Regions from separate parts of the Streptomyces sp. NPDC040589 genome, predicted to be linked through region 1. Evidence: predicted binding sites of a transcription regulator. Region 1 holds the regulator's gene; the other holds the start of a gene.

Region 1 (9,667 bases):
AGCCGTTCCGCGATCACCGCGTCCTGGTGGCCCTCCGCCAGCAGGGCCGCGATGGACTGCTCCCGGTGGGAGATGCCCTCGATGCCGGTCTCGGGGAGCGGCGCGGTCAGGGGGATGGCGAGGCGCCACAGGCGCTCGAACATGGTCACCAGGTACTCGACGATCGCGGGATGCCGCAGCTCCAGGGCCATCGTGCGGTCGGTGTTGGCGGGGATGAAGGCCACCGTCCGGTCGAAGAGGATCAGCCGGTCGATCACCTCGTCCAGGGTGCGCGCCTCCACGGCGTCACCCATCAGCTCCAGATACGTCAGCAGCCCCTGCCCGTGCCGGGCGACATGGGTGTACAGGTCCCGCATCCGCACGCCCCGGCCGCGCAGCGCCAGCGCCCGGTGCAGGCCCTCGGAGAGTTCCGCCTCGCGCCGGATGCCCCCGGGCTGGACCGTGAGCACCTCGGTCGTGCACGCCTGGGTCGCCTCGTCCACCGCCGTCTGGATCCGGGCGAGTCCGTCCAGCACCCGGATCGCCGACCCCTCCCCCCATGACGAGGCCGGACGCACCCGGCGGCCGAGACCGGCGTACCACTCGACGGCCTCCACCGCCGAACCCACCCGCCGCTGACTCGCGCTGACCTCGTCGTACATCCCGCGCAGCAGCCGGGTCATGACCTCCTGCGGGGAGGTCGGCACCAGCCAGTCCATGTCGTCGGGGTCCGGGTGCAGCAGGGCGAGTTCCAGCAGACAGGGCACCGGTTCGGCATCCCCGCGCGGCACGCGGCCCCGCCGTACGGCCCGGGAATACACGCGATCCCCGGCCTCGCACAGTCGGTCAGCACCGTGTGGATGCTCCTCCGCCCCGTGCCCGGCCATCGCCCATCCCACCCCCGGTCGCCGTCTTTCCGCAGCGCAACTATGCGCGGACCGGCCCTGCTCCGCAACACGGCTCCCCCGCACCCACGGCCCTTTTCCAGCCGTTTTGCCGCCGAATACACCCCCCTCACGGGCTGCTGAACCCTGAAGGGGGTGGTGCGGGCGCAGCCGGCGTGTGACCCTCTGTGAGGACGGCCCCGACCAGGCCCGTCCACGGACACCTCGGAGGCCCCGTGACCGTCAACACCGGGGTGGACCCCCGGCGTCTGCCCGCTGTCGACGCGCTGCGGGGTTTCGCCCTGCTGGGCATCCTGGTGGTCAACAGCGCCCAGATGATGGACCCTTACGTCACGGAGGGGATCCGCCGGCCGGACGCGCCCCCGTGGGACCAGGCCGCAGTCTGGCTGGTGACGGCGCTGGCGACCTTCAAGTTCTACCTGCTGTTCTCGTTCCTGTTCGGCTACAGCCTCACCCTGCAACAGGCCTCCGCCGAGCGGGACGGAGGAAACGCCACCGCGCGTTTTCTGCGCCGGTCCCTCGGCCTGGTGCTGCTCGGACTGGCACACGCGATCCTGCTGTACAGCGGCGACATCCTGCTGACCTACGGACTCCTCGGCCTGATCCTGCTGTGCGCTCGCCGGATCAAGCCGGCCACCGCCGTGAAGGCCGCCGCCTGGATCTACGGGGTCTACGTCGTCGTCCTCACCGCACTGGGGGCACTGGCCACGCGGGTGGACGACGAGGAGCCCGCGTCACACGAGCCGATCGCGCAGCCCGTGGCCGCCTACCGCGGCAGTCCCGGCACCGTCGTCCAGGAGAACCTGGACCGGCTGCCCGAGGCGCTCCTCGGTTCCCTCCTCATGGCTCCGGGCGTGCTCGGCGCGTTTCTCCTCGGTCTGGCCGCGGGGAAGCGGCGCCTGCTCGCATCCGGCGGAGCGGACCGCCCTCGACTGCTGTGGATCACGGCCGTCGGCCTGTCCGCCGGAGTCCCTGGCGCCCTCTTCTTCGCCTCCGCCGCGGACGGTCCGCTGGACGCCCGGTGGCAACTCCTGGGCATCGGCGTCGGCATGCTGACGGCACCCGCCCTGTCGGCCGCGTACGCCTGCCTCCTGCTGCTCCTGCTGCACTCGTCGTGGGGAGACCGGGTGCGGCGGCTGTTCGTCCCGGCGGGGCGCCTGGCGCTCACGAACTACCTCGGGCAGTCCCTGATCATGATGTTCGTGGCCACGGCGTACGGCCTGTCCCTCTACGGGCAGGTGGGGCCGGCCGCCGTGCTGCTGCTCGCGGGTGCCGTCTACGCGCTGCAGCTCGCTCTCAGCACGGTGTGGACCCGGCGCCACCGGCACGGGCCCGCCGAGTGGCTGCTCCGGGTGATCACCCTGGCCGGACGGCCGGGCAGGGCCGGCACACCGGGAGCGCCGGAGCGCGAGGCGGCCCACCGGGGCTGAGCGGCTCCGTACGCGCGAAGCCGCTCGTACGCGCGAAGCAACTCCTCACCGGCTCACTTCAGGCCGATCGCCTCGCACGCCGCCCGGTACTTGGCCGTGCAGATGTCCGACAGCTTGTAGATGTCGTCCGCGACCACCGTGTCCTTGATGTTCCCCTTCGTCAGCGCGACCACGGGCACCAGCTGGGCCGGTATGCCCTTGTGGGTGGGGCTGTCGACCTTGTCGCGGGTGAGGGCGGCGAACTGGATGTCCCGGCCCTGGACCTTGGCCACGGCCATCTCCGCGGCGTTCTCGGCCTCCTGCGGGTACGACTTGTACACACTCATGTACTGCTCGCCCGCGATGATCCGCTGCACCGCCGGGAGCTCCGCGTCCTGCCCGGTGATCGGGGGCAGGTCGGTCACGCCCGCGACCTCCAGCGCCTTGACGATGCCGCCGGCCATGCCGTCGTTGGCGGAGTAGACGGCGGCGATGTCGTCCTTGCCGATCGCCTGGATCGCGTCGGCCATGTTGGCCTGCGCGTTCTCCGGCTTCCAGTCCTTGGTGTCGAAGGACTGCGCGATCGTCACCTTGCCGTTCAGCGCGGACATCGCACCCGCCTTGAACTGCTTGGCGTTCGGGTCGGTCGACGAGCCGTTCATCATGACGATCTTGTCGGAGAGGCTCGCGTCCTCGCCGATGGCCTCCAGCAGGCTGCGCCCCTGGACCTCGCCGACCAGTTCGTTGTCGAAGGAGATGTAGGCCTCGATCGGTCCCTCGGCCAGCCGGTCGTAGGCGATGACCGGGATGCCCGCCTCCTTGGCCTTCTTGACGCCGCTCGCGATGGCCTGCGAGTCGACCGCGTCCAGCAGGATCACGTCGACCCGGTCGTCGATCATCTGCTGCATCTGGCCCGCCTGCGTGTCGGCGTCCGCCTCGGCGTTGGCGTACTCGACGCGGCCCTTGTTGTTGGTGAGGGACTCGACCTTCGTCTTGATGATCGGGTAGTCGAAGTTCTCGTACCGGGTGTTCGCCTTCTCCGGTAGCAACAGGCCCACCGTGATGTCGTTCCCCTTGGCCGGGCTCGCGTCGTCACTGCTCCCCGTCGCGTTGAGCGCGCCGCAGCCGGCGAGCGTGACGGACATCGCGGCCGCGGCCACGGATATGGAGATACGACGACGCATGTCGGGAGCTCACTTCACGTGTGATTCGGACGTGGGCACAGCTTTGTGGCCCATGTGACTGAAAAGCCAACGCGGACGCGGCCCCCAGCGTCAAGCGGAAGCACTTAACGAGATGACAACACCACGCTCCGCGAGCGTTGTGAAGACTCTGCGGAATCACCTCCAGGCTCCCTGCACGGGCCACCCATCGGCGGGAGACCCGGCGAAACCGGGCCAAGACATGCGAAAGGGGCCGGGAGTTGCCTCCCGGCCCCTTTCACAGACTCTGGACAGGCAGTCAGTCCGACTGCTGCTGCCGCTTCGGCCGCCACACCACCAGCGCGCTGCTCTGCTGTACCTCCTGGTACGGCACGAGGTCGCGGCGGTACGACGCGTGCACCGCCGCCTCGCGCTGGCGCATCGCCGCCGCCGCGCCGTCGAGCGCGTTCTCCAGTTCGGCCGCACGGGCCTGGAGCGCGGCGACCTGGTTCTCCAGTTCGATGATGCGCTTGATGCCGGCGAGGTTGATGCCCTCGTCCTGCGACAACTGCTGCACCTGACGGAGCAGTTGGATGTCGCGGGCCGAGTAGCGCCGGCCCCGGCCGGCGGTGCGGTCGGGGGACACCAGGCCGAGGCGGTCGTACTGGCGCAGGGTCTGAGGGTGCAGGCCGGACAGCTGGGCCGCCACCGAGATGACGTAGACCGGGGTTTCCTCGGTCAGTTCATACGGATTGCGCCGACGACCGTCCATCTGCCTCATGCTCCCTTCGCGGCCTGGAACAGATCCGCCCGCGGATCCTCACCCGAAGTCGCCTCGCGATACGCCTCGAGTGCGTCACGAGCCTTCCCCGTCAGGTCCGTCGGAACACTCACCTCGACGGTGACCAGAAGGTCCCCGCGGGTGCCGTCCTTGCGGACCGCGCCCTTGCCCCGGGCGCGCATGGTGCGGCCGTTGGGCGTGCCCGGCGGCAGCTTCAGCGTGACGGGCGGGCCGCCCAGCGTCGGCACCCGGACCTCGCCGCCGAGGGCCGCCTCGGCGAAGGTCACCGGGACGGTGACGGTGAGGTTGTCGTCCTTGCGGCCGAACACCGGGTGGGAGTCGACGTGCACGACCACGTACAGGTCACCCGCCGGGCCGCCCCGCTCACCGGGTGCTCCCTTGCCGCGCAGCCGGATCCGCTGGCCGTCGCTGACGCCCGCGGGGATGCGCACCTGCATGGTCCGCGAGGACTTGGCCCGGCCGCTGCCCTTGCAGACCTCGCAGGCGTGCTCCGCGATCAGGCCGCGGCCCTTGCAGTCCGGGCAGGGGTCGGTGAGGGAGAAGCCCCCGCCGCTGCCCCGGGCGACCTGCCCGGTGCCGACGCAGGTCGGGCACACGCGCGGTGTGCCGTTCTTGTCGCCGGTGCCCGAGCAGGCCTTGCAGGGTGACTGCGAGGACATCCGCAGCGGGACCGTCGCGCCCTCGATCGCCTCGGTGAAGCTGAGCGTGACCTCGGACTCGATGTCCTGGCCGCGCCGCGGGTGCGTGCGCGTCCCCGCGCCCGCGCCGCCGCGGTTGAACAGGCCCCCGAAGACGTCACCGATCCCGCCGCCGAAGCCGCCGGCTCCCTGTCCTTGGCCCTGGGGGCCGCCTCCGAAGAGGTCGCCCAGGTCGAAGTTGAAGGAGCCGCCGCTCCCGCCGGGCCCCGGCCGGAAGCCGCCGTTGCCGAAGAGGGCGCGTGCCTCGTCGTACTCCTTGCGCTTCTTGGGGTCGCCGAGAATGTCGTTGGCCTCGGAGATCTCCTTGAAGCGCTCCTCCGCCTTGACGTTTCCCTTGTTGGCGTCCGGGTGGTTCTCGCGGGCGAGCTTCCGGTACGCCTTCTTGATCTCGGCCTCGGTGGCGTCCTTGGGGACGCCGAGGACCTTGTAGTAGTCCTTCTCGATGAAGTCCTTGGTGCTCATCCTCGACGCCCCTCCTTCCTGTCGTCCGATATGACGTCAGCCCTCGTCCGGGCCACCGCTCTCCTTGTCGTCGGCGTCGGCGGACTCGTCCGCCTTGACCGTCTGCGCCCCCGGCTGGGGTTCGGCCACAGCCACCCGCGCGGGGCGGATGGTGCGCTCGCCGATCCGGTACCCGGGCTGCAGAATCGCCACGCACGTCGTCTCGGTGACGTCGGGTGCGTAGCTGTGCATCAGGGCTTCGTGGATCGTCGGGTCGAAGGGCTCGCCCTCCTTGCCGAACTGCTGCAGGCCCATCTTCGCCGCGGTGCTCTCCAGCGACTCGGCGACGGACTTGAAGCCGCCGACCAGTTCGCCGTGTTCACGCGCGCGGCCGATGTCGTCGAGCACGGGCAGGAGCTCGGTCAGGAGATTCGCGATGGCGATCTCCTTGACCGCGATCCGGTCGCGCTCGACCCGGCGGCGGTAGTTCTGGAACTCGGCCTGGAGGCGCTGGAGGTCGCCCGTGCGCTCGTTGAGCGCCGTGCGGGCCTGGTCCAGCTGGGCCACCAGGGCCACGTCCTGACCCGTGTCCCCGGCCGGGGCCGCCCCCTCCTCGGAGGAGGAGGCGGCCTTCGGCTCGGCGTCATCGGAGGTGGCGCCGGAAGGGACGTCGGGCTGCTGCTCGTCGAAGCCCGGGGTCTCCTCCGTCACGCGGCACCATCCTTCCGGTCCTCGTCGACGATCTCGGCGTCGACGACGTCGTCGTCGGCCTTGGCGTCACCGGCACCGGCACCAGCGCCGGCTCCGGCGGAGGCGCCGTCGGCCTGCGCGGCGTTCGCGTCGGCGTACATGGCCTGGCCGAGCTTCTGCGAGACGGCCGCGACCTTCTCCGTGGCGGTGCGGATCTCGGCCGAGTCCTCGCCCTTGAGCTTTTCCTTCAGCTCATTGACGGCCTCTTCGACCTCGGTCTTGATCTCGCCCGGGACCTTGTCCTCGTTGTCCTTGAGGAACTTCTCGGTCTGGTAGACGAGCTGCTCGCCCTGGTTGCGGGACTCGGCGGCCTCGCGGCGCTTGTGGTCCTCCTCCGCGTACTGCTCGGCCTCCTGGCGCATGCGGTCGACCTCGTCCTTCGGCAGCGAGGAGCCGCCGGTGACGGTCATCTTCTGCTCCTTGCCGGTGCCGAGGTCCTTCGCCGTGACGTGCATGATGCCGTTGGCGTCGATGTCGAAGGACACCTCGATCTGCGGGACGCCGCGGGGCGCCGGGGGCAGACCGGTCAGCTCGAACATCCCGAGCTTCTTGTTGTACGCCGCGATCTCGCGCTCGCCCTGGTAGACCTGGATCTGCACGGAGGGCTGGTTGTCCTCGGCGGTGGTGAAGATCTCGGACCGCTTGGTCGGGATCGTCGTGTTCCGCTCGATGAGCTTGGTCATGATGCCGCCCTTGGTCTCGATACCGAGGGACAGCGGGGTGACGTCGAGGAGCAGGACGTCCTTGACCTCGCCCTTGAGGACACCGGCCTGCAGGGCGGCGCCGATGGCGACGACCTCGTCCGGGTTGACGCCCTTGTTGGCGTCCTTGCCGCCGGTCAGGTCCTTGACCAGTTCGGCGACGGCGGGCATACGCGTGGAGCCACCGACGAGAACGACGTGGTCGATCTCGGAGAGGTTGATCCCGGCGTCCTTGATGACGTTGTGGAACGGCGTCTTGCAGCGCTCCAGCAGGTCCGCGGTCAGCTGCTGGAACTGGGCGCGGGTGAGCTTCTCGTCGAGGTGCAGGGGGCCCTCGGCGGAGGCGGTGATGTAGGGCAGGTTGATCGAGGTCTCGGTGGACGAGGACAGCTCGATCTTCGCCTTCTCGGCGGCCTCGCGCAGACGCTGCAGGGCCATCTTGTCCTTGCCCAGGTCCACGCCGTGGCCGGACTGGAACTGCTGGACCAGGTAGTCGACGATGCGCTGGTCCCAGTCGTCACCACCGAGGTGGTTGTCACCGTTGGTGGCCTTCACCTCGACGACGCCGTCGCCGATCTCCAGCAGCGAGACGTCGAACGTACCGCCACCGAGGTCGAAGACCAGGATGGTCTGGTCGTCCTTGTCGAGGCCGTACGCCAGGGCGGCCGCGGTGGGCTCGTTGACGATGCGCAGGACGTTGAGGCCCGCGATCTCGCCGGCCTCCTTCGTGGCCTGACGCTCGGAGTCGTTGAAGTACGCCGGGACGGTGATGACCGCGTCGGTCACCTTCTCGCCCAGGTAGGACTCGGCGTCCCGCTTCAGCTTCTGGAGCACGAAGGCGCTGATCTGCTGCGGGTTGAAGGGCTTCCCGTCGAGCTCGATCTTCCAGTCCGTGCCCATGTGCCGCTTGACGGAGCGGATGGTCCGGTCCACGTTCGTGACCGCCTGGCGCTTGGCCACCTCTCCGACGAGCACTTCACCGTTCTTGGCGAAGGCGACGACGGACGGCGTGGTCCTGGCGCCCTCGGCGTTGGTGATGACGGTGGGCTCGCCGCCCTCCAGAACGCTGACGACGGAGTTAGTCGTGCCCAGGTCGATGCCGACCGCACGTGCCATGGTTGATTCCTCCAGCTGACTTGAGTGGAACGGACTCAAGTGTGCACGACGGCCCGCAACCGGTCAACAGAGCTGAGTCGACCGGACTCAAGTCTTATCCGTTCCTTACACGCAACGGGACTCTGACCTGCGGTGACATCTCACGCCGAGGGCCACGGGAGGGGTACACCGAGACGCGTGACACAGCGAGGACGACGACGAGTGCCGCCCCCGCCACCCACCACAGCGCGTCGTCGCCGACCCAGCCGGCGTGCGCGAGTACCCCGACGGCCACCCCGGACAACGCCCCGGTCCCCAGCAGCAGGCTCGCGCCCGGCGCGGTCAGCCCGAGCCGCCGCAGCCGGTGCGCGAGATGGTCGGGGCCACTGCGGAGAACGGCCCGGCCGGCCATCCGCCGCGACAGCAGGACCAGCCCGGCATCGGCACACACCAGGGCCGTCAGCGCGAACAGCACCCCCGCGCTCTCCCCGAGCCCGAACCCGGCCCGCGCGTACACGGTCCCCATGGCGATCACGAACCCCGCGGACATGGACCCGCACGCGCCGAGCGCGACCCGGGCGGGATGCCAGTTGTGCATGAGGAACCCGGTCAGCGCGGCGGCCAGCACGCTCATCAGCACGGCGATCCCGTCCATCACCTCGACCGCGGCGCAGACCCCCACCCCGAAGGCGGTGACGACCCCCACGGTCCCGGCGAGCCCGTCGGCGTGATCGACCCCCCGGAACCCGAGGGTCAGCCCCGCGACCCACACGACGGCCAGCAGCCCGGTCCCCACGCCCGTCTCCCCGTACGGCACGACGCACGCGGCCGCCACGGCCGTACCGGCGAACAGCACCCGCCGCCGCAGCCGCCAGACGTCGTCGACCAGCCCGAGCAGGGCCACCACACCCCCGGCGACGAGCAGTTCCCGCACCTCGCCCCCGGTCGGCACGCCCTCCACCCAGCCGTAGGCGCACACCACCCCGCCGGTGACCACCACGACGGCCACACCACCGGACAGCGGCACCTCTCGCTGCCGCCGCCGGTCGACCAGCCGCGACCACCGGGCGGGCGCCCGGAGGAGGGCGGCGAGCAGGGCGGTGAGCAGCAGGGCGATGGCGGCGGCAGCGATCCCGTAGAGCACGGATATAAGTTAGGCGGGACTATGACAATTCGGTACGACTAACACGACCGGATCGCGACCGGATCTGAGGCAACCCTCAGCGATTCAGATCACCCCCCACCCGGCTACAGTGCGGCGGAGGATAGGGGTAGTCTCAGACGGACTGCATAAGTTACCGCTTAGTAATCTCGGGAACCCTTCGAGACGGAGAGTCCCCGACAGAAACCCCTCGCAGGCCCGAGGAGCCCCCATGCAACTCGCCGCGATCATCGTGTCGCTGGTTCTGACCGTGGTCGGCGTCGCGCTGCTCGCACGCGCGATCGGCCAGTTCGTCCGGTATTTCAAGCTGGGCCAGCCGGTCCCGGCCGGTACGCGGACCGACAATCCCTACCAGCGCAGCGTGACCCTGGTGAAGGAGTTCCTCGGCCACACGCGCATGAACCGGTGGGGCATCGTCGGTATCGCCCACTGGTTCGTGGCGATCGGCTTCCTGACGCTGCCGCCGACGATCATCACCGCGTACGGCCAGCTGTTCAAGGCCGACTGGACGCTGCCGGTCATCGGCGGCTTCCTCCCCTATGAGCTCTACATCGAGTTCATCGCCGCGATGACGACCCTCGGC
Region 2 (9,667 bases), on a different contig from region 1:
TGTCGTCCCACATGAACCAGAACCGCTGCTGGCCCGGCGTGCCGAACAGATAGAGCACCAGGTCGTCGTCGAGCGTGAGGCGCCCGAAGTCCATGGCCACGGTGGTGGTGGTCTTGCCCGGTGTGGCGGTGAGATCGTCGGTGGCCTCGCTCGCCTCGGTCATCAGCGCCTCGGTCTGCAGGGGCGTGATCTCCGAGACGGCGGTGACCAGGGTGGTCTTGCCCACGCCGAAGCCGCCCGCCACCACGATCTTCGTGGCGATGGGGGCGCGGGTGCGGTCCGTCTCCCAGGCGTGCATGCTCGCGTCGGGCTGAACGGACGGGGATGTTACGGAGACGCCGTGAGCGGCGTCAGAGACGACGGAGTCCACTCAGCACCCTTTCCAGCAGAGCTCGGTCCGGGCGGCCCGTGCCGTGGCCGGTTCCCGTTCCGTACACACGAATCTTTCCCTGGTCCGCGAGGTCGCTGAGGAGCACGCGGACCACGCCGAGCGGCATCTTCAGCAGCGCGGCGATCTCGGCCACCGTACGCATCCGGCGGCACAGTTCGACGATGGCCTGGAGCTCCGGCATCACGCGGGTGGAGAGGGAGCCGTTCGTCAGCTCCTTACGCTCCTCCGGGGCCTCCAGCGCGGCCGTGCTCGCCACGAACGTCTCCACCAGGAGGACGTGGCCGAACCGGGTGCGGCCGCCGGTGAGCGAGTAGGGGCGGACCCGGGCGGGTTTGCGGCCACCGCCGCGGACCGGGAGGTGGTGCTTCGGCGTACTGCTCATCGGGCACTCCCCGTCGTCTGGGACCGCTCCAGGGAACTACGGAGCTCGCTGCGGAGTTCGGGCGTCAGGACATGGCCGGCGCGGCCGACGAACAGGGCCATGTGGTACGCCACCACGCTCATGTCGCACTCCGCGGAGCCGTGGACGCCGAGCAGCGAGCCGTCGCTGATCGACATCACGAACAGGCTGCCCTCGTCCATCGCGACCATCGTGTGCCTGACCCCGCCGAAGTCCATCAGCTTGGCGGCGCCGACGGTGAGGCTGCCGATGCCGGAGACGATGGTGGCCAGGTCGGCGGCGGAGCCGCGCGGGCCGGTCCGCTTGATGCCGCGGGCCTGCAGGGCTTCGCTGGCCTGCCGGTTGCGGTGGTCGTCGGAGGAGAGCAGGAGCAGTCCGTCGGAGGAGACGACCGCGACCGAGAGGATGCCGGGCACCTCCTCGACGAGGTTGGTCAGCAGCCAGTGCAGGTTGCGGGCCTCACTGCTCAGCCCGATCAGTCCGAAGGTACTGGGAGCGGTCAACTGCTTGCCTCCTCGGCTGTGCCCCCCGTGGCTTCTTCGGATTCAGCTGGTCCTGATGTGCCGGTGGCCGGCCGCTTGTGCGAGGCCGTCTGCTCGGCGATCTCCGCCTCCACCTCGCGGTAGCCGGCCTGGGCGCCCTGGCGGAAGCCGCCGAGGCGGCGGCGGAGGGCCGCGGCGTCCACGGAGCCGCTGCGCTGGCGCGGGGCGGTGGTCTGCGCGGTGATCTTCGGGGTGCGCTTGGGGAGGCCCTTGTCGGTGACGCGCTCGTGCTCCACGTCGGCCTCGGCTTCGCCGTCGGCGCTGTCGTACCCACCCGCACCCCCCGTGCGGGTTTCCTGGTCCTGTGCCGGCGGCCCCTGCGGGGCGAAATCGCCGTCGGCGGCCGCGGATTCGTGCTGCGTCGGCTCCGGGTCCGCCTGCGGCGCGGACTGGGTCGCTCCCAGCGGTGCCGCGGCCGGTTCCGCCTGTGGCGCCGGGAGCAGCAGCTCCATCGTGGTCTCGGCAGGGGTTTCCGCCGGTGCCGCCGGTACGTCCGCCGCCGCCGGCTCCGGGTGCTCTGCCGCGCGCGCGGCCTCCGCCACCTCCGCGACCTCGCTGGGCTCCGCGGCCTCTGGGTGCTCGGCGGCGTCCGTGGCCTCCGCAGCGTGCGCGACCTGCCTGGGCTCCGCGGGCTCTGCGGCTTCCTCCCGCCGTACGGCGTTCTCCGCCAGTGCCACCAAGGGGTCCCCACCGCCGGCGCGGCCGTGCAGGACGTTGGAGTTGGCCTCGGCGTCGGCGCCCGGGAAGGAGACGGTGTGGGTCGTGCCGGAGAGCGGGCCGGAGGCCGGGACGGCCGTGTGCGGGGCGGCCGCGAAGAGGGTGCGGGGCAGGACGACGACCGCCGCGACACCGCCCTGCTTCTGCTCGCGCAACTGCACGCGCACCCCGTGACGGTGGGCGAGGCGGGCCACGACGTACAGGCCGAGGCCGAGACCGTCCTCACCCTCCTGGTCGTAGGGCGCCTCCGGGTCGAATTCGGCGAGGCGGGAGTTCAGGCGCTCCAGCCGGTCCTCGGTCATGCCGATGCCCTCGTCCTGGACGGAGAGCATGACCTCGCCGCTCTCCAGCAGCCAGCCGGAGACCTCGACGGGCAGGTCGGGCGGGGAGAACGAGGTGGCGTTCTCCATGAGTTCGGCCAGCAGGTGGGAGAGGTCGTCCGCGGCGAACCCGGCTATGTGCGCGTGCGGCGGCAGCGCGGCGATGCGGACCCGCTCGTACCGCTCGATCTCGCTCACCGCCGCACGGACGATGTCCACGAGCGGCACGGGCCCGGCGGCGTGCTGGACGTGCTCGGTGCCGGCGAGGACCAGGAGGTTCTCGCTGTGCCGGCGCATGACCGTCGCGAAGTGGTCGAGCTTGAAGAGGGTCGCGAGCCGGTCCGGGTCCTGCTCGCGCTCCTCCAGGTTCTCGATGACGGCCAGTTGCCGCTCGACCAGTCCGAGGGTGCGCAGCGCGAGGTTGACGAACGTGCCGCCGATGGCCGTGCGCACCCGCTCCAGCTGGGCGACGGACTCGGCGAGTTCGCCTCGCAGTTCCTCGCGTGCGTCGGCCATCTTCTGGCGCTGGCCGACGAGGTGCTTGCGGTCGGACTCCAGCGTGCCGATCCGCCCGGTCAGGGCGGCCGCGTGCTCGTGCAGGGCGTTGACGGAGCGGACGACCTGGGCGAACTCGTCGTTGCGGCCGGTGAACTTCACCGGCTCCTCGGCCCCCGGGTCCTCGGCCTCGGCGAGGCGCTTCGACCCCAGCCGCAGGACCGCCAGGGGCCGGGTGAGGCTGCGGGCCATGCCCGTGGCGACGCCGACGGCGAGCAGCATGAGGGCGCCGAGGACGGCGATGCGGATCTCCAGCGCGGTGACGTCGTCGTCGCGCAGCGCCTCGAGGTCCTTGGTGCTCCGGTCGTAGAGGGCGGACTCCACGCCGCGCATCAGGTCGACCCGGGCCGAGAGGGCCGCGTCCAGCCGCTTCGTGTCGACGGAGAGCTCGCTGCCCGCCAGCGTCGGCTGGTCGGTGAGGGCGGCGAGGTACTTCTCGGCGGAGTTGACCTCGGTGCCGGTGACCGTGGAGTCGAACGAGGTGCGGGCCGCCTTGGGCGCGGTGTCGCGGAAGTCGGCCAGCGCCGCGTCGGAGCGCAGCCGGGCCTGCTGGGCGGCGGCGCTCAGGGCGTCGCGCTGCCGGGCGTCGGCGTCGGAGGAGGTCTCGGCCGGCAGGCCGGTGACGGGGTCGGTGACCGTCTCGCCGCGCGGCACGCTGAGGGCGGCGAGCAGCAGCCCGCGGGCCGCTGCGGCCTGCTGGACGGCGGAGTCCAGCTCGGCCCGGGCGTAGGCGCCGGAGCCCGCGCGGGGCGGCGTCTGCTGCGCAAGCTGCTCGGCGAGCCGGTGGAGTTGGGTGATGGAGGTGGAGTACGCCTGGTGCGCTTCGAGCGCGCTGCTCTTGCCGGTGAGCGCCGCCCGGCGGACGGCGGCGATGTCGTCGAGGTCCGAGCGGAGCGAGGCGGGTGTGTCGGTGTCGGCCCGCAGTTCCTCGACCTGCCGGTCCACGCGGGCGCTGCGCTGCTCGGAGGGCGCCTTGGCCTTGGGGCGGCCGGCCGCTATGTAGGAGGTGACGTCGTCGCGCTCGTCGGCGAGGGAGTGCGCGAGCCCGAGGGCGTCCTGCGTCTGCTCCGCGAGCGTCACCAGTTCCTGCGAGTCGTGCAGTTGCCCGGAGGCGGCCAGGACGGACGGGGTGCCGGCTCCGGCGATGGCCGCGGCGACCACGGCCACGGCGACGATGAGCCGGTTGCGTACGTGCGTGGGGCGGCCCTTGCCGGTGGGGGGCGTCGGCTCAGTGCCCTGAGCGGGGGCCGTCTGCTTGCCTGTACGACGAGGCCGCGTCTTCTGCACCGGTGCTCGCATTCCTGACTCGTGAACCCATGGGCCCGGGTGACGCTCCGTCAACTGGCGCGTACTCCCGGTACACTTCCCGACCCTCCCAGCGCCGGTGGGCAGCGCACGCGCATCACCTGACCCGCCACCCGAAGGAGTGAACCCCGGACGAGAGTTGAGGGGCAAGTTCCGCTGGCCCTTGCAGCGGCCTTGCGCGGCACGCCGGTTGGACGCCGGCGGCGGGCGGTGGCAATATTCGCCACCACGCCTTCCCGGAACAAAGCATTCCCTCCCAAAACAGGCGTCTGACCTGCGCTGCCGCACCGACCCCGCAACTATTGCCAGCCTTTTGCAACCCTTGTGAAGGGCTCGTGCAGACTGGCTGGATGCGCACTGAACTCGCCTCGGAGCCGGGAGACGCCGACCGCCCCAACGAGGACTTCACCAGTGTCGGACTACCGGCCTCCGGACAGGGCGGTTCGGTCGTCGTCCTGGACGGTGTCACGCCACCGAAGGGCGGGACGGGGTGCCTGCATTCCGTCCCCTGGTTCACCGCACGCCTCGGCGGAGCTCTGACCGAACTGACCGTTTCACTCCCGGATGCTCCCCTGGTCGACGCCTTGTCCCGCGCCATCGCGCGTACCTCCGAGGCGCACGCCGCAACCTGTGACCTTTCTCACCCCCGGACACCGCAGGCCACGGTGGTCGTGGCCCGCTGGACCCCGGACACGGTGGAGTACCTGGTGCTCTCGGACTCCGCCCTCCTCCTGGAGTCCCCCGACGGCGCGGTGACGCCCGTCCTCGACGACCGCCTCTCCCTGCTCCCCCGCTCGGCCCTGGCCACGGACGCACTGGTGGACTCCACGGTCCGCAACAAGGAGGGCGGCTTCTTCACCGCGGCCGCCGACCCCTCGGTGGCCCGGCGGGCGGTGACCGGAACGGTGCCGCGCCACGAGGTACGCGCCCTGACCGCCCTGACGGACGGCGCCACCCGCTGGGTGGAGAGGTTCGAGGAGGGCGACTGGACGGACTGCTTCCAGCTCGTACGCAAGGAGGGACCCCAGGCACTGGTGGACCGCGTACGGGCGCTGGAACGGGGGGACACCACCAGGACGTTCCTGGGCCGGAGCAAGACGCACGACGACGCGACGGTGGTGTTCGTCGAGTTTTAGGCCGTGTCCGGCCTGGGCGCCGGGAGCTACTTCTCCATGCCCCGGTTGAGCTGGTGCAGCAGCCGGGCCAGTTCCGTGACCTCGTGGGTGTCCCAGTCGGCAAGGCGGCCGGCGTAACGGGCGCGGCGGGCCTCCCGCACCCGGCGGACGCGGTCCTGGCCCTCCTGGGTGAGGGCGACGAGCCAGGCGCGGCCGTCGGCGGGGTCGGGCTCGCGCGCCACCAGCCCGAGTTCCTCCAGGGCGCGCAGCTGGCGGGACATGGTGGCCTTGCCGACGCCGATGTAGGCGGCGAGCTCGGTGGCCCGCTGTTTGCCGCACTCGTCGAGCCGGACGAGGAGCCCGTACGCGGACGACTCCAGGTCGGGGTGGACCTCGCGGGCCATCTCGCCCTGGTTGGCCCGAGCACGCCGCAGCAGCACGGTCAGCTCGCGCTCCAGCGCGAGGAAGGCGGGCTGATCCACACCGCTCGCGGCCAGGGCGGATTCGCCTCCCGGCCCGTCGCCGTTCCCGTTGTCCTGCACGTCAGCCCCTGCCTCGATCTCGCCCCGTACTGAGATTCTCCGTCACCTGCCGTCATCACCGCAGTTCGGCAAGTATTCCGCAGGTCACGGCGCGCTCGTACACAGGGCCACCACACGGTGAAGGCCCGGGCCTCCCTCACGAGAACCCGGGCCTTCCCCTATCCGGTCACGTCCGTCACGCCGCGACCGGAACCTCCGGCGCCGCACCCGCGGTCGCGGGCGCGAGCGCCAGCTCCAGGACCTGGCGGACGTCGGTCACGGCGTGGACGTCGAGCCCGTCCAGCACCTCGGCCGGGACATCGTCCAGGTCGGGTTCGTTGCGCTTGGGGATGATCACGGTGGTGACCCCGGCGCGGTGCGCGGCCAGCAGCTTCTGCTTCACGCCGCCGATCGGCAGGACCCGCCCGGTCAGCGAGACCTCGCCGGTCATCGCCACGTCCGTGCGGACCAGCCGGCCGGACAACAGGGACGCGAGGGCCGTGGTCATCGTGATGCCGGCGCTGGGGCCGTCCTTGGGGACCGCGCCCGCCGGGAAGTGGATGTGCACGCCCCGGTCCTTCAGATCACCCACCGGCAGTTCGAGCTCGGCACCGCGGGAGCGCAGGAAGCTCAGCGCGATCTGCGCGGACTCCTTCATCACGTCGCCCAGCTGGCCGGTCAGGGTCAGCCCGGCCGCGCCCGTCTCCGGGTCGGCGAGCGACGCCTCCACGAACAGCACGTCACCGCCCGCTCCCGTCACCGCGAGCCCGGTCGCCACGCCCGGGACCGCGGTCCGCCGCTCGGCCGGGTCCTGCGCGGACTCGGGCACGTGGTGCGGCCGGCCGATCAGCCCGCGCAGATCCTCGTCCGTGACGGTGTACGGCAGCTTCCGCTCGCCCAGTTCGTGCTGGGCGGCGACCTTGCGCAGCAGCCGTGCGACGGACCGCTCCAGATTGCGGACGCCCGCCTCGCGCGTGTACTCACCGGCGAGCTTGCGCAGCGCGCCCTCGTCGACGGTCACCTCGCCCTCGGCGAGCCCGGCCCGCTCCAGCTGGCGCGGCAGCAGATGGTCGCGGGCGATGACGACCTTCTCGTCCTCGGTGTAGCCGTCCAGGCGGACGATCTCCATCCGGTCGGCCAGCGCCTCCGGGATGGCCTCCAGGACGTTGGCGGTGGCCAGGAAGACCACGTCCGAAAGGTCCAGCTCGACCTCCAGGTAGTGGTCCCGGAAGGTGTGGTTCTGCGCCGGGTCGAGGACTTCGAGGAGGGCGGCGGCCGGGTCGCCCCGGAAGTCCGAGCCCACCTTGTCGATCTCGTCGAGCAGCACGACCGGGTTCATCGACCCGGCCTCCTTGATGGCACGGACGACACGGCCGGGCAGCGCGCCGACGTACGTACGCCGGTGACCGCGGATCTCGGCCTCGTCGCGCACACCGCCGAGGGCCACGCGCACGAACTTCCGGCCCATCGCGTGGGCGACGGACTCGCCGAGGCTGGTCTTGCCGACGCCGGGCGGTCCCACGAGCGCGAGCACGGCACCGCCGCGCCGCCCGCCGACCACGCCGAGACCCCGGTCGGTACGCCGCTTGCGCACCGCGAGGTACTCGGTGATCCGCTCCTTCACGTCCTGAAGACCCGCGTGCTCGGCGTCGAGGACGGCCTGGGCGCCCTGGATGTCGTACGCGTCCTCGGTGCGCTCGTTCCACGGCATCTCCAGGACCGTGTCGAGCCAGGTGCGGATCCACGAGCCCTCGGGCGACTGGTCGGAGGACCGCTCCAGCTTGTCGACCTCCTTGAGCGCGGCCTCGCGGACGTTCTCCGGCAGGTCGGCGGCCTCCACACGGGCGCGGTAGTCGTCGGACTCCTCGCCGTCCTGCTCGCCGTTCAGCTCGCGCAGCTCCTTGCGGACGGCTTCCAGCTGACGCCGCAGCAGGAACTCGCGCTGCTGCTTGTCGACGCCTTCCTGGACGTCCTTGGCGATGGACTCGGCCACGTCCTGCTCGGCGAGGTGGTCGCGCAGCTGCTGGGCGGCGAGCTTCAGCCGGGCCACCGGGTCGGTGGTCTCCAGCAGCTCGATCTTCTGGTCGGTGGTCAGGAAAGGCGAGTAGCCGGAGTTGTCGGCGAGCGCCGAGATGTCGTCGATGGCCTGGACCCGGTCGACGACCTGCCACGCGCCGCGATTGCGCAGCCATGCGGTGGCGAGGGCCTTGTATTCCTTGACCAGTTCGGTGACCTGGCCGGGCAGGGGCTCCGGCACGGTCTCGTCGAGGCGGGTGCCCTCGACCCAGAGGGCGGCGCCGGGACCCGTGGTCCCCGCCCCGATGCGCACCCGGCCCCGGCCGCGGATCAGCGCGCCCGGGTCGCCGTCGGCGAGCCGGCCGACCTGCTCGACGGTGCCCAGGACACCGGTGTTCGCGTAGGTCCCGTCGATCCGCGGCACCAGGAGTACCTGGGGCTTTCCGGGCGTTGACCTGGCAGCGGCCTGAGCGGCCTCCACCGCGGCACGGACCTCGGAGTCACTCAGATCCAGCGGGACCACCATCCCGGGCAGCACGACCTCGCCGTCGAGCGGCAGCACGGGCAGGGTGAGCGGTGTGAACGCCTTGGACTCAGCAGCCATGATCTCCCCTTTGGCAGTCAAGTTGAGCTATGCCGACTCAATGCACGGGAGCTGCCGGATGTTCCCCGATGGCCGTTCGCTGTGAGCGATCACCTGCGGGGAGGGGGAGGAGGGGGGACGAATGGTCGTGTCGCGGGGCGCGGCCGGGGACGCTCCCGGCGGCTACCGGCTACCGGATGCGCGGCTGGTCGCGCGACGGGGTGACACGGGTGTGGCCGCCGCGCCGGACGGGCGCGACCGCCGTCGCCGACACCCGCGGGGCGAGGGTTCTACGAGGCGCCGGGCCGGGAGGTCGCCGCGCGCTTCGCGCGCCACCGCCGGAGTACCGGCCAGGTCGCGATGCCGATGGCCAGGGCGATCAGGTGACCCCAGTTCGTCATCGGGTCGGTGAAGGCGAGGAGGTCCTGGAGGAGCATCCCGCCGAAGACGGCCAGCAGCGGCACGCGCGGCCAGAGCGGCAGCAGGCCGGCCAGGGCGCCGGTGCCGGCCGCGACGCCGAAGCTGACGCCGTAGTCGAGGCGGTGCAGCGAACTGTCGGGGAGGTGCCCGGCCAGCACCGCGAGCCCCACCGGGACCTCGGTCGCCAGCGTGGCCAGGACGTGTCCGAGCAGGAAGACACCGGCCGTGCGCAGGCCCCCGATCCGCCGTTCCAGCGCGGTCAGCACCAGCACGAACCCGATCGTGAACGGCGAGGCCACCCCGCCCGCGACCCACAGCGCGCTGCCGACCAGCACCAGCCCCGGCGTCCGCACCAGGTGCGCCACATCGGTACTGGAGGCCTGGAGCAGGGCGTGGACCAGTGCGGGGTCCGCGTACGCGGAGATCAGCGAGGTGACACAGAGCACGACCGCGTACCCGAACGTGAACGGCGTACCCGTCGGCGTGGGCAGCAGCCGCCAGGGTCGCGGAGTCCGGAGGCGGGGCTCCTCCACCGCGACGGACTCCCGTACGCCCGCACCCCCGCTCTCTCGCGGGCCCCGCTGCCTCGGGACCCCGTCCAGCAGCCCCGGCCCGTCGGAAACGGGCGCGCCCGCCGACGCCGTCGCGGCCGTCTCGTCGGGCGGCGCGGTGCGTTCCAAAACGGGCGCTCCTTCCGTCATGTCCCAGCCTTCGCGTGTTCCTACCCCCCTGTCTGTGACCGGCACCACGCGAGAGCCGATTCACAGCAACCCGGAAGGCGC

Evidence for each region. Region 1 encodes HspR, which represses chaperone genes until heat shock. Its sites were predicted from a motif close to TTGAGNNNNNNNNNCTCAA; they were not measured.
Region 2: the regulator HspR is predicted to act here: its motif matches at 8,509-8,527, upstream of lon (endopeptidase La).

The regions. Positions count from the first base shown of each region.
Region 1 covers NZ_JBVIWP010000005.1:580,431-590,097, reverse strand. The annotation lists gene ACZ58V_RS25490 (helix-turn-helix transcriptional regulator) at 1-866, opposite strand, end outside; gene ACZ58V_RS25485 (DUF418 domain-containing protein) at 1,100-2,314, shown strand; gene ACZ58V_RS25480 (sugar ABC transporter substrate-binding protein) at 2,368-3,477, opposite strand; gene ACZ58V_RS25475 (heat shock protein transcriptional repressor HspR) at 3,755-4,207, opposite strand; gene dnaJ (molecular chaperone DnaJ) at 4,213-5,397, opposite strand; gene grpE (nucleotide exchange factor GrpE) at 5,434-6,087, opposite strand; gene dnaK (molecular chaperone DnaK) at 6,084-7,943, opposite strand; gene ACZ58V_RS25455 (MraY family glycosyltransferase) at 8,038-9,066, opposite strand; gene ACZ58V_RS25450 ((Fe-S)-binding protein) at 9,296-9,667, shown strand, end outside.
Region 2 covers NZ_JBVIWP010000001.1:510,252-519,918, forward strand. The annotation lists gene ACZ58V_RS02240 (GTP-binding protein) at 1-370, opposite strand, end outside; gene ACZ58V_RS02245 (DUF742 domain-containing protein) at 351-773, opposite strand; gene ACZ58V_RS02250 (roadblock/LC7 domain-containing protein) at 770-1,294, opposite strand; gene ACZ58V_RS02255 (sensor histidine kinase) at 1,291-4,224, opposite strand; gene ACZ58V_RS02260 (protein phosphatase 2C domain-containing protein) at 4,581-5,366, shown strand; gene ACZ58V_RS02265 (MarR family winged helix-turn-helix transcriptional regulator) at 5,393-5,887, opposite strand; gene lon (endopeptidase La) at 6,063-8,486, opposite strand; gene ACZ58V_RS02275 (rhomboid-like protein) at 8,756-9,565, opposite strand.